Regions from separate parts of the Kribbella sp. NBC_01484 genome, predicted to be linked through region 3. Evidence: riboswitches for the same ligand, from Rfam matches in the RefSeq annotation. Region 3 holds a riboswitch; each other region holds the start of a gene.
What was found. A riboswitch is a leader RNA that binds a small molecule or an ion and turns the genes downstream of it on or off. The one in region 3 is predicted to bind ZMP and ZTP.

Region 1: linked by a shared signal. The riboswitch ahead of OG555_RS34460 (bifunctional 5,10-methylenetetrahydrofolate dehydrogenase/5,10-methenyltetrahydrofolate cyclohydrolase) and the one ahead of OG555_RS37770 (glycine hydroxymethyltransferase) in region 3 are both predicted to bind ZMP and ZTP.
Region 2: linked by a shared signal. The riboswitch ahead of OG555_RS42435 (5-aminoimidazole-4-carboxamide ribonucleotide transformylase) and the one ahead of OG555_RS37770 (glycine hydroxymethyltransferase) in region 3 are both predicted to bind ZMP and ZTP.

Annotation. Positions count from the first base shown of each region.
Region 1 is NZ_CP109437.1:7,134,881-7,138,846, forward strand. Features, by position in the region: gene OG555_RS34455 (beta-N-acetylglucosaminidase domain-containing protein) at 1-1,298, shown strand, start outside; ZMP/ZTP riboswitch at 1,299-1,387, shown strand; gene OG555_RS34460 (bifunctional 5,10-methylenetetrahydrofolate dehydrogenase/5,10-methenyltetrahydrofolate cyclohydrolase) at 1,417-2,262, shown strand; gene OG555_RS34465 (phytanoyl-CoA dioxygenase family protein) at 2,264-3,139, opposite strand; gene OG555_RS34470 (helix-turn-helix domain-containing protein) at 3,240-3,966, shown strand, end outside.
Region 2 is NZ_CP109437.1:8,800,960-8,804,925, reverse strand. Features, by position in the region: gene OG555_RS42440 (MMPL family transporter) at 1-775, shown strand, start outside; gene OG555_RS42435 (5-aminoimidazole-4-carboxamide ribonucleotide transformylase) at 776-1,684, opposite strand; ZMP/ZTP riboswitch at 1,708-1,788, opposite strand; gene OG555_RS42430 (nuclear transport factor 2 family protein) at 2,512-2,919, opposite strand; gene OG555_RS42425 (S8 family peptidase) at 3,054-3,966, shown strand, end outside.
Region 3 is NZ_CP109437.1:7,812,839-7,816,804, forward strand. Features, by position in the region: gene OG555_RS37765 (acyl-CoA dehydrogenase family protein) at 1-1,360, shown strand, start outside; ZMP/ZTP riboswitch at 1,447-1,526, shown strand; gene OG555_RS37770 (glycine hydroxymethyltransferase) at 1,555-3,003, shown strand; gene OG555_RS37775 (DHA2 family efflux MFS transporter permease subunit) at 2,996-3,966, opposite strand, start outside.

The sequences.
Region 1 (3,966 bases), 680 kb from region 3:
GCGCGCACCGGATGAACACGTACCAGTACGCCCCGAAGGACGACCTGTACCACCGCGAGCAGTGGCGCGACCCGTACCCGGCCGACAAGCTGGCCGAGCTCGGCGAGCTGATCGAGCGCTCGCTGCGGAACAAGGTCGACTTCACCTTCGCGCTCTCGCCCGGCCTGTCGATCCGCTACACCGACGACACCGAATTCCAGGCGCTGATCGCCAAGTTCGAGGCGCTCTACGAGCTCGGCGCGCGGGCGTTCAACGTGCCGCTGGACGACATCGAGTACGAGAAGTGGCACTGCGCCGAGGACGAGGAGAAGTACGGCGCCGGTGGTGGCGGGGCCGGGCGGGCGCAGAGCGACCTGCTGAACCGGATCCAGCGCGAGTGGGTGGCGACCAAGCCGGATCTCGCCCCGCTGCAGATGGTGCCGACCGAGTACTACGACGTGACCGAGTCGCCGTACAAGCAGGCGCTCCGGGAACAGCTGGATAGCGCGGTCGTCGTGCACTGGACCGGGATCGGTGTCGTCCCGCACTCGATCACGAGCGCACAAGCGGCCGAAGCGAAGGCGGTGTTCGGGCACGACATCCTGATCTGGGACAACTATCCGGTCAACGACTACGCGCACGGCCGGATCCTGCTCGCGGACTACAGCAACCGCGAGCCTGGCCTGGCCGACCAGGTCGTCGGCGTGATCTCGAACCCGATGAACCAGGCCGGGGCCAGCAAGCTCGCGCTCTACTCGTTCGCGGAGTTCGGCTGGAACCCGGCGACGTACGACCAGCAGGCGTCGTGGCGTCGCGCGATCGCCGAGCGGGCCTCCGGCGACCCGGAGACGATCGCGGCGCTCGAGGTCTTCGCCGACCTGACGACCTACGACGGGAAGCTGCACCTGGCGAACGCGCCGGTGCTGGCCGCGAAGATCGCCGAATTCTGGGCGACCTGGGAGGGCGGCGACCTGGCCGGCGCGATCGCGGAGCTCGAGCCGTACTTCGAGGCGATCGAGAACGCTCCGGCGCAGATCCGCGCCGGTGTGTCCGACCCGTCCTTCGCCGACGAGACCGATGCCTGGCTCGACGCGAGCTTCTACTGGGGTCAGGCGCTCCGCGAGGCCCTCCGCGTCCTCGAAGCAGGAGCCGAGGGCAACAGCTCGGACGTCGCCACCAGCCAGGCCCAGATCAACCACCTGGTCACCCAGGCCGAGGAGATCCGTGACATCCGCCTCCCGCACTCCCAGACCTACCCCCGCATCGGCGACGGTGTCGCCGACACGTTCATCGCCGAGGTGACCGCCCGGGTATCCTGACCGGTGGGCCGCGACTGGCGTTGAGGTGGGTAACCACCGGGAAACGGCCTGCCGGAGATCCGGCTGCGCCGCGCGCCTGGGCATCTGACCTGTTGTCGACGCCCGAAGGAGCGCGCGCATGACCACCGCCGAACTGATGACCGGGACCGACCTCGCCGCGGAGATCGTGGCTCAGGCGGCCGCCAGGGCGAAGGCCCTGCGGGAGAAGACCGGCGTGCAGCCGTGTCTGGCGACGGTGCTGGTGGGCGATGACCCCGCGTCGGCGACGTACGTGCGGATGAAGCAGAACCGGTCGAAGAAGGCCGGCATCGCGTCGCGGAGCGTCGTACTGCCCGCGGACACGACCACCGACGAACTGGTCACCGAGATTCACAAGCTCTCCAGCGACCCGGCGGTGCACGGGATCCTGCTGCAGCATCCGGTGCCGGCGCAGATCGACGAGCGGGCCGCGTTCGAGGCGATCGACCCGGCCAAGGATGTCGACGGCGTGACGATGCGGTCGTTCGCCGCGATGGCGTTCGGCGATCCCGGGTTCCGGTCCGCGACACCCGGCGGGATCATGCGCCTGCTGGAGGCGTACGACGTACCGATCGCCGGGGCGCACGCGGTCGTGATCGGCCGCAGCCCGATTCTCGGCAAGCCGGTCGGGATGTTGCTGCTGGCATCGAACGCGACCGTCACCTACACGCACTCGCGGACCGTCGGCCTGCCGGAGATCGTCCGGACGGCGGACATCGTGGTGGCGGCGGTCGGCAAACCCGACTTCGTCCGCGGCGACTGGCTGAAGCCGGGAGCGGTCGTGGTCGACGCCGGGTACAACGAGGGCAACATCGGCGACGTGCACTTCGAGGAGGCGGCCCAGGTCGCCCGCCTGATCACGCCGGTCCCGGGCGGCGTCGGACCGATGACGATCGCCCTCCTGCTGGAGCAGGCCGTCGACGCCGCCGAGGCTCAGGCGGGCTGAGTCAGCGGTCGCACCCGCCGTCCTTGTCCCGCCGGGAGTGCGGGCGAGCGAGATCGTCGATGCCCTTGTAGGCGTACGGATCGGTCCCGGCCACCATCACGATGTCGCGGTAGTCGTGCTTGCCGACGTGGACTCCAGGTGGCACGGACTGCCAGGGGAGCAGCGACTCCGCGCTCATGTAGTGGTTGGCGAGCGCCCGGCGGAGTCCGTGCCGGCCGGTGTTCGGCAGTGATCGGTGCAGCAGATAACCGTTGAAGATCACCGCTGAACCCGCGGGCACCTCGACCGGGACGGCATCGTCGTCGGTGTACGGGAAGTCGAACGCCTCCACTGTGCAGTCGAAGCGGAGATCGTCCTGCTCCCGGTCGGGGTAGATGACACCGCGGCGGTGGGAGCCCGGCAGAACCCACAGGCAGCCGTTCTCCACGGTGGCATCGTCGAGCGCGATCCACACCGCGGTCAGTGAGCGGTCCCTGGTCGGAATGAAGAACTCGTCCTGGTGCCATGCCTGGCCCGGCTTCCCCTCGGGCTTGATGAACAGCATCGATTGCATGGCCTTGACGTTCGGCCCGATCACCGCGGTCAGCGCCGCGACCACCCGTGGCGCCCGTAACGCCGCGAGTGCCACGTCGGACACCTTGTGTGGTTGGTGGATGCACAGGTACTTGCGCAGGACATCCGCTGTCGGCTCGGCGGCTGGACCTCCGTCGATGACGCCCAGGTCACCGCGGCACAGAGCCTCGGCCGCGGCATGGAGCGCGGTGACCTGGTCGGGCGACACGGCCTGATCGAGGACGACGAAGCCGTCCCGCCGGAACGACTCGACCAACTCGTCGGTGACCTCGGCGAAGCTGTGTACGGCGGTAACAGACTGCATCTGATGCTCCATCCGGCCTTCGGGGGCGATGACCGGCTTCACGGTCTCAGAGCACACCAGGCCCGGCCAATGTCGCGGGCGTGCGCATTACTATCTGTTCGTGACCTCGCGACCCCCGGTGATCAGCGTGAACTCCGTGGTCCAGGTCGCGGACTATCCGCCCGGGGCAACCTATGGCCCACGCACGCTGCCGAACTACGAACTGCTGTGGATCCTGAGCGGTTCGGCGCGGTGGCGGACCGAGGTGTACGACGATGCCGGCGTCCGGCAGGCGACCGTGGAGGAGGACCTTCGCCCGGGCATCGTGGCCTTGGCTCGGCGCGGGAACCGGGATGCTTATATCTGGGACTGCGATCGCCCTTCGCGACATGCGTACGTGCACTTCCAGATCGAGGACTTCGGCGGACTCGGCGATGCGTCGAGTTGGCCGTCGGTGCGATCCCAGTCCGATCCGAGCCTGCTGGACGGGCTGTGCACCTACCTGCTGGACCTTGCCGGCGTACCGTCATCGTCGGTCCGGGGACACAGTGACCGGCTGGTGGCGACGATGCTGGAGGTCTTCCTCAGCGCTCCGGCCGGTCAGTCGCGCGAGGAGATGCCGGATGCTGTCCGCCGCCTGGTCGACCATGTTGCGACCGTGTGGGCGAGGAGCGGCCCGCGAATCATCTCCGTCCCGGAGTTGGCCGCTGCGGCGAACCTGTCGGCAGGGCACCTGCACCGGCTCTTCCGGGAGCGGTACGCCTGCGGACCGGCGTACGCCCTGGATCTGATCCGGCTGGCCCGGGCCGCGACCGCGCTCCTGCGCACCAACGCGACGATCGCCGAGA
Region 2 (3,966 bases), 990 kb from region 3:
CATCCCGACCACGTCACCGTCGTCGGCGGAGACCGAGGATCTGGTCAACCGGATCCGCGACGACGTACTCGCAGGGCAGCAGGAGCCGACCTTCGTGGTCGGCACGACCGCCGGGTATGTCGACTTCACCGAGAAGGTGGCCGGTCGGATGCTGTGGCTGATCGGCGCGGTGGTGCTGCTCGCGTTCCTGCTGCTCACCGTGGCGTTCCGCTCGCTTCTGATCGGAGTCAAGGCCGCGATCCTCAACCTGTTGTCGGTCGGCGCCGCGTACGGCGTCATCGTCGCGGTCTTCCAGTGGGGCTGGGGATCCTCCCTGGTCGGGATCGACGAGAAGGTGCCGATCCCGTCGTTCGTGCCGATGCTGATGTTCGCGATCGTGTTCGGGCTGTCGATGGACTACGAGGTGTTCCTGCTGTCCCGCGTGCACGAGGCCTGGATCGCGACGAACGACAGCCATCGCGCCGTGGCGATCGGGATCGGCGCGACCGCTCGGGTGATCACGACCGCGGCGGCGATCATGATCGTGGTCTTCCTGAGCTTCGTCCTCGACGACGACCCGACGGTGAAGATGCTGGCGGTCGGCATGGCCGTCGCCGTCCTGATCGACGCCAGCATCGTCCGGATGGTCCTGGTCCCGTCCGTCATGACGCTGCTCGGCGACCGGGCCTGGTGGCTGCCGGGCTGGCTCGACCGCATCATTCCCGACATCCAGCTGGAAGGCGGTCCGCAGCCGGCCCCGGCCGAGCGCGAGCCACCCAAGGTCGACGTCGCCTGATCAGTGCCGGAACAGCCGGACGCCGGTCGGCGACCAGCTGATGCCGCGCACGGCGCACGCCTGTGCGACCTCGTCCGACCGGATGGACCCGCCCGGCTCGGCGATATGCGCGACGCCGTACCGGTGCGCTTCCTCGACGTTGTCGACGAAGGGGAGCGCACCGTCTGACACCATCGCCACATCCGCGAGCGCTTCAGTCGAGCGGCGGCCCCACCACGCGGCAGCCTTCTCGCCGGCGAGCCGGGTGCAGTCCACCCGCGACTGCTGCCCGGCGCCGACGCCGATCGTCATGCTGTCCTTGACCATCGCGACCGTGTTCGACTGCGTGTAGCGGACCACGATCAGCCCGAGCAGGAGATCCCGGGCCGCCGCGTCGGGCACCCTGGGATCCAGCAGCTCACGAGTCAGCGGTACGTCGTCCCGCCGCTGAGTCAACCGCAGTCCGTAGAGCTCGCGAACCTCCTCCGCCGGTGGTTCGAACGCCGGATCCGCCTCCAACACCAGAAAGCTCCCACGCTTCTTCGCCGCCAACGTCCCGACCACGCCCTCGTCGTACCCGGGCGCGATGATCCCGTCCGACACGACACGCTTGAGCACCCCGGCGAGCTCCGCGTCGACGGGATGCGAGACGGCAACGAAGTCGCCGTACGACGACTTGGGATCGGCATCGCGAGCACGCAGGTAGGCGCCGGCCACGCTGTCCCCCAGCGCCGCCCCGGCGGGAGACACATGCTTGTAGGACGCCGCCGCCGGAACGCCGAAGGCACCGGACGCCTCGCGGACGAGCTGCCAACCGGTCAGCGCATCCAGGACGTTGATGTACGACGGAACGCCCGAGACGACTGTGAACGGGGAGCCGCCGAGAGCCGTCATCGTGGCGTGCTGGTGGGGATTCATGCCGTAGCGCATCAGGAGCCTCCGAAACCGAGAGCCGGAGGCGCCCAGGCGGACGACGCCTTGTCCACAACCCGCTCCCCGGTGGTACTCCACCCTCGCCAGTCGCGGTGTACCGACACCTTAGCCCGGATCCGTGGACCGTTCCGGCGCTCGTCACTTGATCTCGCTCCGCCGCAGCCCACCGCGCAACTTCGGGGGATATCCCGTCCTGTTGTGGGTTCTCCCTCGGTGCACGCGGGGAGAACCCACAACGGCAGGGGATAACCGGCTCTTCTGACGTATCCGTGGGTGGCTCGTTCGCGTCCTTCGCGTCCCCGGCGGTCGGCCTTGTTCTGTCGGTTGCCGCCGCGGGTGGGGAGGATCTCGTCCCGGATCGGGTGGGGGATCCTCCCCAGCCTGCCCCGGCCGCCCGCGGGTCTTGGCCTGGGCGGACGTGGGGCACTCACTAACCCGGTCCGTCAGCCGCCGACTGCTCGCGGCCGAGCGGGGCCCGTCTGGCATCGCGCTGCTTGGTGAGTGCTGCAGGTCCGGTCAGCGGCGCGGCATCGCCCAACCCGCCACCACCGCCGGGCGGGTGCGGGTGGACTTCCAGGCCATCACAATCACCGAGACGATGCGATCGTCCGTGGGAGGTCTTCGTCCTCGCCTCGTTGTGATGGCCTGGCGATCCGGTCGACGGCACGGGCAACACCCACCGAACCAACCGAAGCGCCGGATCTCCCATCCCGTTGTGGGTTCTCCCTTGGTGCACGAGGGGAGAACCCACAACAGCAGCGGACAACCCATGAAATGGACGCCATCGCGGCGGATCGGACCGGTCAGCATCCACGGATCCAAACTCAGTCGCGCCAGACTCCGGTCCAGTCGTAGAGCGCAGCGGTGGTCGCGTACTCGCGGAGGTACGCAATGCGGCCCTGGTCGAGTCGTGCGATCGTGGCGCCGTCGAAGGCGCCGGGTTCGCCCTTCCACGTGCACTCGAAGCGCCACTCGACGATCAGCGTGTCGCCGGCCGCCGCCGATGACGTGATCTCCCAGGCGTCGACGGTGCCGCCGGCGCCGAACCAGGCGTTCATCCACTGCTCGACCCGCGCCTTGCCCCGATAGACCGGCCCATACGACTCGATCACCACGCAGTCGTCGGTCAACGTGTCCAGAACCGCCGCGATGTCGTGCCGCCGCCACCCGTCGACGTACGCCTCGAGTCGGGTGCGACCGCTGTCGGTCGGCGGGTGACTGATTCCGGTCATGTCGGCCTCCTGTCACGGCAGTCTCGTGACCGCGCCGGGTGGGATCGGATACCAAAGGTCACGACGCACCTGATCGGTGCCTATGGCAAGACGTCCGCACCTGATCGGTGCCTACAGCAAGGATGGTGTACCCGGTGGGGTTTCCACGATCTTTACCGATACCGGCGCTGCTGGCCAGCGGCGCCCTGGCGCTGTCCGGGCTGACTGCTCCAGTCACCGCTACCGCGGCACCGACAGCTGGCGCGCCGGTCGTCCAGCCGGCCCCCGTACTCAGGAGCCCCGCCACAGTCACGTTGCTGACCGGCGAACACGTCACGCTGCGGCCCGGCCCGGACGGGAAGCCGCAGGTCGACGTCCGGTCCCGCGACGGTGGGTCCGCGGTCGGGTACGCCGTACGTAACGACCACGGCCGGATCAGCGTGATCCCGCACGACGTCGCGAGCCTGGTTCCCGGCGTACTCGACCCTGCGCTGTTCGACGTGACCGGCCTCGTCGAGATGGGGTACGACGACGCGCACCGCGCGGACCTGCCCGTGATCGTGCGGGAGAGTTCCGGCGCGCGGACGATGGCAAACGCCGGATTCACCCCGAGCCGCACGCTGGCCAGCATCGGTGCGACTGCGGGCCGGATCGAGAAGTCCCGGGCGACTGCGTTCGGTTCGGCCCTGACGGCCGCCCGGTCCGCCCTGCCGGCCAAGATCTGGCTGGACACACCCCTGCATGGTGATCGTGTGCCTGAGTCGGCGCCCGGGACCGGCAGATCGACGAGCAAGACGCCGCCGAGTAGCGGTTCCAAGGCCGCAGCGGCACCGCTGGACCCATACCTGGAGCAGGTGCAGGCGCCGACCGCGTGGCGCCGCGGCCTCGACGGTCACGGCGTGAAGGTCGCGATCCTCGACTCCGGCATCGACACCGGCCACCCGGCACTCGAGGGCAAGGTGACGGCCACCGAGGACTTCACCGGCGAGGGCCCGCAGGACGACTTCGGTCGCGGCACCCAGATCGCGTCGCTGGTGGCCGGCAACGGTGCCGGGTCCGACGGCGCCC
Region 3 (3,966 bases):
GCTGATGGAGCGTGCGGTCGGGTTCGGGCTGCAGGCCGCGCCGTGGACGAGCGACCGTCCGGCGCCGCATCTGACCCGGGCCGCCGGGTTCTACGTCTGGTCCCAGGTCGAGCCGGGTCACGGCTGCCCGATCTCGATGACGTACGCCGCGGTCCCGGCACTCAAGGCGGACGAGCGGCTCGCGAAGGAGTGGATCCCGCAACTCGCGGCCACGTCGTACGACGTACGCCGGTTGCCCGCGGCCGAGAAGACCGGCGTCCTCGCGGGGATGGGGATGACCGAGAAGCAGGGCGGCTCGGACGTCCGGGCCAACCTGACCACCGCGACGCCGACCGGGCCGGACGGTGAATATCAGCTGAACGGTCACAAGTGGTTCTGCTCGGCGCCGCAGGTCGATGTCTTCCTCGTACTCGCGCAGGCGCCGGACGGACTGAGTTGCTTCGTCGTGCCGCGGGTGCTTGCCGATGGCAACCGGAACGCGTTCGCGCTGCAACGGTTGAAGGACAAGCTCGGGAACCGGTCGAACGCGTCCAGCGAGGTCGAGTTCCACGGCACGATCGGCTACCGCCTCGGCGACGAGGGCGCCGGCGTCCGCACCATCATCGAAATGGTTGCCGCCACCCGCCTCGACTGCGTCCTCGGCTCCGCCGCCCTCCAACGACGAGCGCTCGTCGAAGCCAGCTGGCACACCCGCCACCGCTCGGCCTTCGGCGGGCTCCTCGCCGACAAGCCCGCGATGCAGAACGTCCTGGCCGACCTGGCCCTGGAGAGTGAGGCGGCAACCGCGCTGGCGATGCGGCTTGCGGCTGCGGCCGACGCGTCGGTCGGTGGAGACGAGCAGGCCGCCGCATTCCGGCGCATCGGGCTGCCGTTGGCGAAGTTCTGGGTGTGCAAGCGAACGCCTTTCATGGTGGCGGAGGCGCTGGAGTGCTTGGGTGGTAACGGGTTCGTCGAGGAGTCCGGCCTTCCCCTCCTGTTCCGCGAGTCGCCGCTGAACTCGATCTGGGAAGGATCGGGGAACGTCAATGCGCTCGACGTCCTCCGTGCGCTCAGAAGGCCGGAGTCGCTGGACGCGTGGCTGCTCGAGGTCGGCGCGGCACGGGGTGCGGACGACCGCCTCGATGCCGCCGTGAACGACGTACTGGAAACGCTTGCCGATGTGTCCGAGGCGGAGGCCGGCGCACGCCGCCTCGCCGCCCGGATGGCCGTCTGCCTCCAGGCGTCCCTGCTCGTCCGGCACTCGGCACCCGAGGTCGCCGACGCCTTCGTCGCGTCCAGGCTGGCCGGCGACTGGGCCGGCGTCTTCGGCACCCTCCCCCGCACCACTCCCTTCACCCCGATCCTCGCCCGCGCCGTCTGATCGCGTTGCGTCCGAAGATCCGAGGGTTATAGGCCACAGTTCTTCGGACACAAGCCGCAAGAGAAGGGTGTGTACGCGATAGGGTGAGCGGGTCGCGACTGGCGCGCTGAGGTGGAGAACCACCGGGGAGCGAAGACCGTCGGCACCGTGCGCCTGGGTGCCTTCGACCCACTGCAACCGCAGGAGAGACAACGATGACTCAACCCTTCGATGCCGCCGCCGCATCGGCCGCGTACCGCAACGCGCTCGAGGTGATCGGCGCGGTGGAACCCACGATCGCCGGCGCGATCAAGGCCGAACTGGCCGACCAGCGCTCGTCGCTGAAGCTGATCGCGAGCGAGAACTACGCCTCCCCCGCCACCCTGCTCACGATGGGCAACTGGCTCTCGGACAAGTACGCCGAGGGCACCATCGGGCACCGCTTCTACGCCGGCTGCCAGAACGTCGACACCGTCGAGCAGGCCGCGGCCGACCACGCCGAGGCCCTGTTCGGCGCACCGCACGCCTACGTCCAGCCGCACTCCGGCATCGACGCGAACCTGGTCGCCTTCTGGGCGATCCTGGCCCAGCGGATCGAGTCCCCGGCGCTGGCCGAGGCCGGCGCCAAGCACGTCAACGACCTGTCCGACGAGGACTGGACCAAGCTCCGCAAGGCGCTCGGCGACCAGAAGATGCTCGGTATGTCCCTGGACGCCGGCGGTCACCTGACCCACGGCTTCCGGCCGAACATCTCCGGCAAGATGTTCAACCAGCACTCCTACGGCACCGACCCGGAGACCGGGCTGCTCGACTACGACGAGGTGGCCCGCAAGGCGCGCGAGTTCAAGCCGCTGATCCTGATCGCCGGCTACTCGGCGTACCCGCGGAAGGTGAACTTCGCGAAGATGCGCGAGATCGCCGACGAGGTCGGCGCGACCCTGATGGTCGACATGGCCCACTTCGCCGGCCTGGTCGCGGGCAAGGTGTTCACCGGCGACTTCGACCCGATCCCGCACGCGCACGTCACCACGACCACCACGCACAAGTCGCTGCGCGGCCCGCGCGGCGGCATGGTGCTGTGCCAGCCGGAGTACGCCGACTCCGTCGACCGCGGTTGCCCGATGGTGCTGGGTGGTCCGCTCAGCCAGACGATGGCGGCGAAGGCGGTCGCGCTCGCCGAGGCCCGGCAGCCTTCGTTCCAGGTGTACGCGCAGGCGGTCGCCGACAACGCAGTCACGCTGGCCGAGGGCCTGATGAAGCGTGGCGTGAAGCTCGTGACGGACGGCACCGAGAACCACCTCGTGCTGCTCGACGTCTCGTCGTACGGCATCACCGGCCGGCAGGCCGAGTCCGCGCTGCTCGACGCCGGCATCGTGACCAACCGGAACGCCGTACCGCGCGACCCGAACGGCGCCTGGTACACCTCGGGTGTCCGGATCGGCACGCCGGCGCTGACCACCCGTGGTTTCGGCGGCGACGAGTTCGACCGGGTCGCCGAGCTCATCGTCGACGTCATCTCCGCCACGACGCCGACCACGACGTCGGCCGGTGCCCCGTCCAAGGCGAAGTACGTGCTCGCCGACGGCGTCGCGGACAAGACGAAGGCCGCCTCGTCCGAACTGCTCGACAAGCACCCGCTGTACCCGGGCCTCGAGCTCAGCTGACTCGCGCAGCGCCCGCTTCCACACTCTTGGGAGCGGGCGCTCGCCGTTGTGGCATCAACACGGCGGCGAGCACGGCGCCCGCGACTGCGATTCCCGCCGACACCCACATGGTGGTGTTGAGACTGGTCATGAAGGCGTCCCGGACATCGCTCAGCAGGTCGGCGGAGCCCGACTTCGCCGCAACGGCGAGCCCGCCACCAAGTCCCTTCTCGATCGCATCCGCGGCCTGCGCGGGCAGTCCGGTCGTGTCGACTCCTGCGCGGTAGACCGAGTTCAGCACCGTGCCCAGAACCGCGACACCGACTGTGCCGCCGACCTGGCGGAACGCCTGCAGCAGACCGGATCCGGTCCCGGCCCGCTCCGGGTCGAGCACACCCAACGCCGCGTTCATTGCCTGCGGCATCGAACACCCGAGACCGAAGCCGACCACCACGAACCAGATCGCGGTGTACCCGTACCCGGTGCCGAGCCCCGTGAAGGCCCCGAGCACGAACCCGACGGCCATCACCACGAACCCGGCCATCACCACCAGCCGGGTTCCGGCCTTCGCCTCCACCGGCTCGGCCACCTTCGCGCCGAGCGTCATCCCGCCGATGAACGGCAGCAACTTGAGCCCGGTGTGCAGCGCGTCCGATCCGTTGATGCCCTGGAAGTACTGCGGCATCGTGAACAGCAACCCGAAGATCGCGAACACCGACACCGTGAGCAGCACCGCCCCGCCGGTGAACGTCTTCTCGTGGAACAACCGCAGTTCGATCAACGGCCGCGTGGTCCGCCGCTGCCAGAGCAGGAACCCGGCGATCAGTACGACGGCCAGTCCGAGGAACAGCACCGTGACACCATCGGTCCACGACGTCTCGCCGGCCTTGGTCACGCCGTACACCAAGCACGCCAGACCAGCACTGGAGAGCACGATGCCGAGCCAGTCGATGGCCGGTCGCCGCGAGCTTCGGGTCTCTGGCA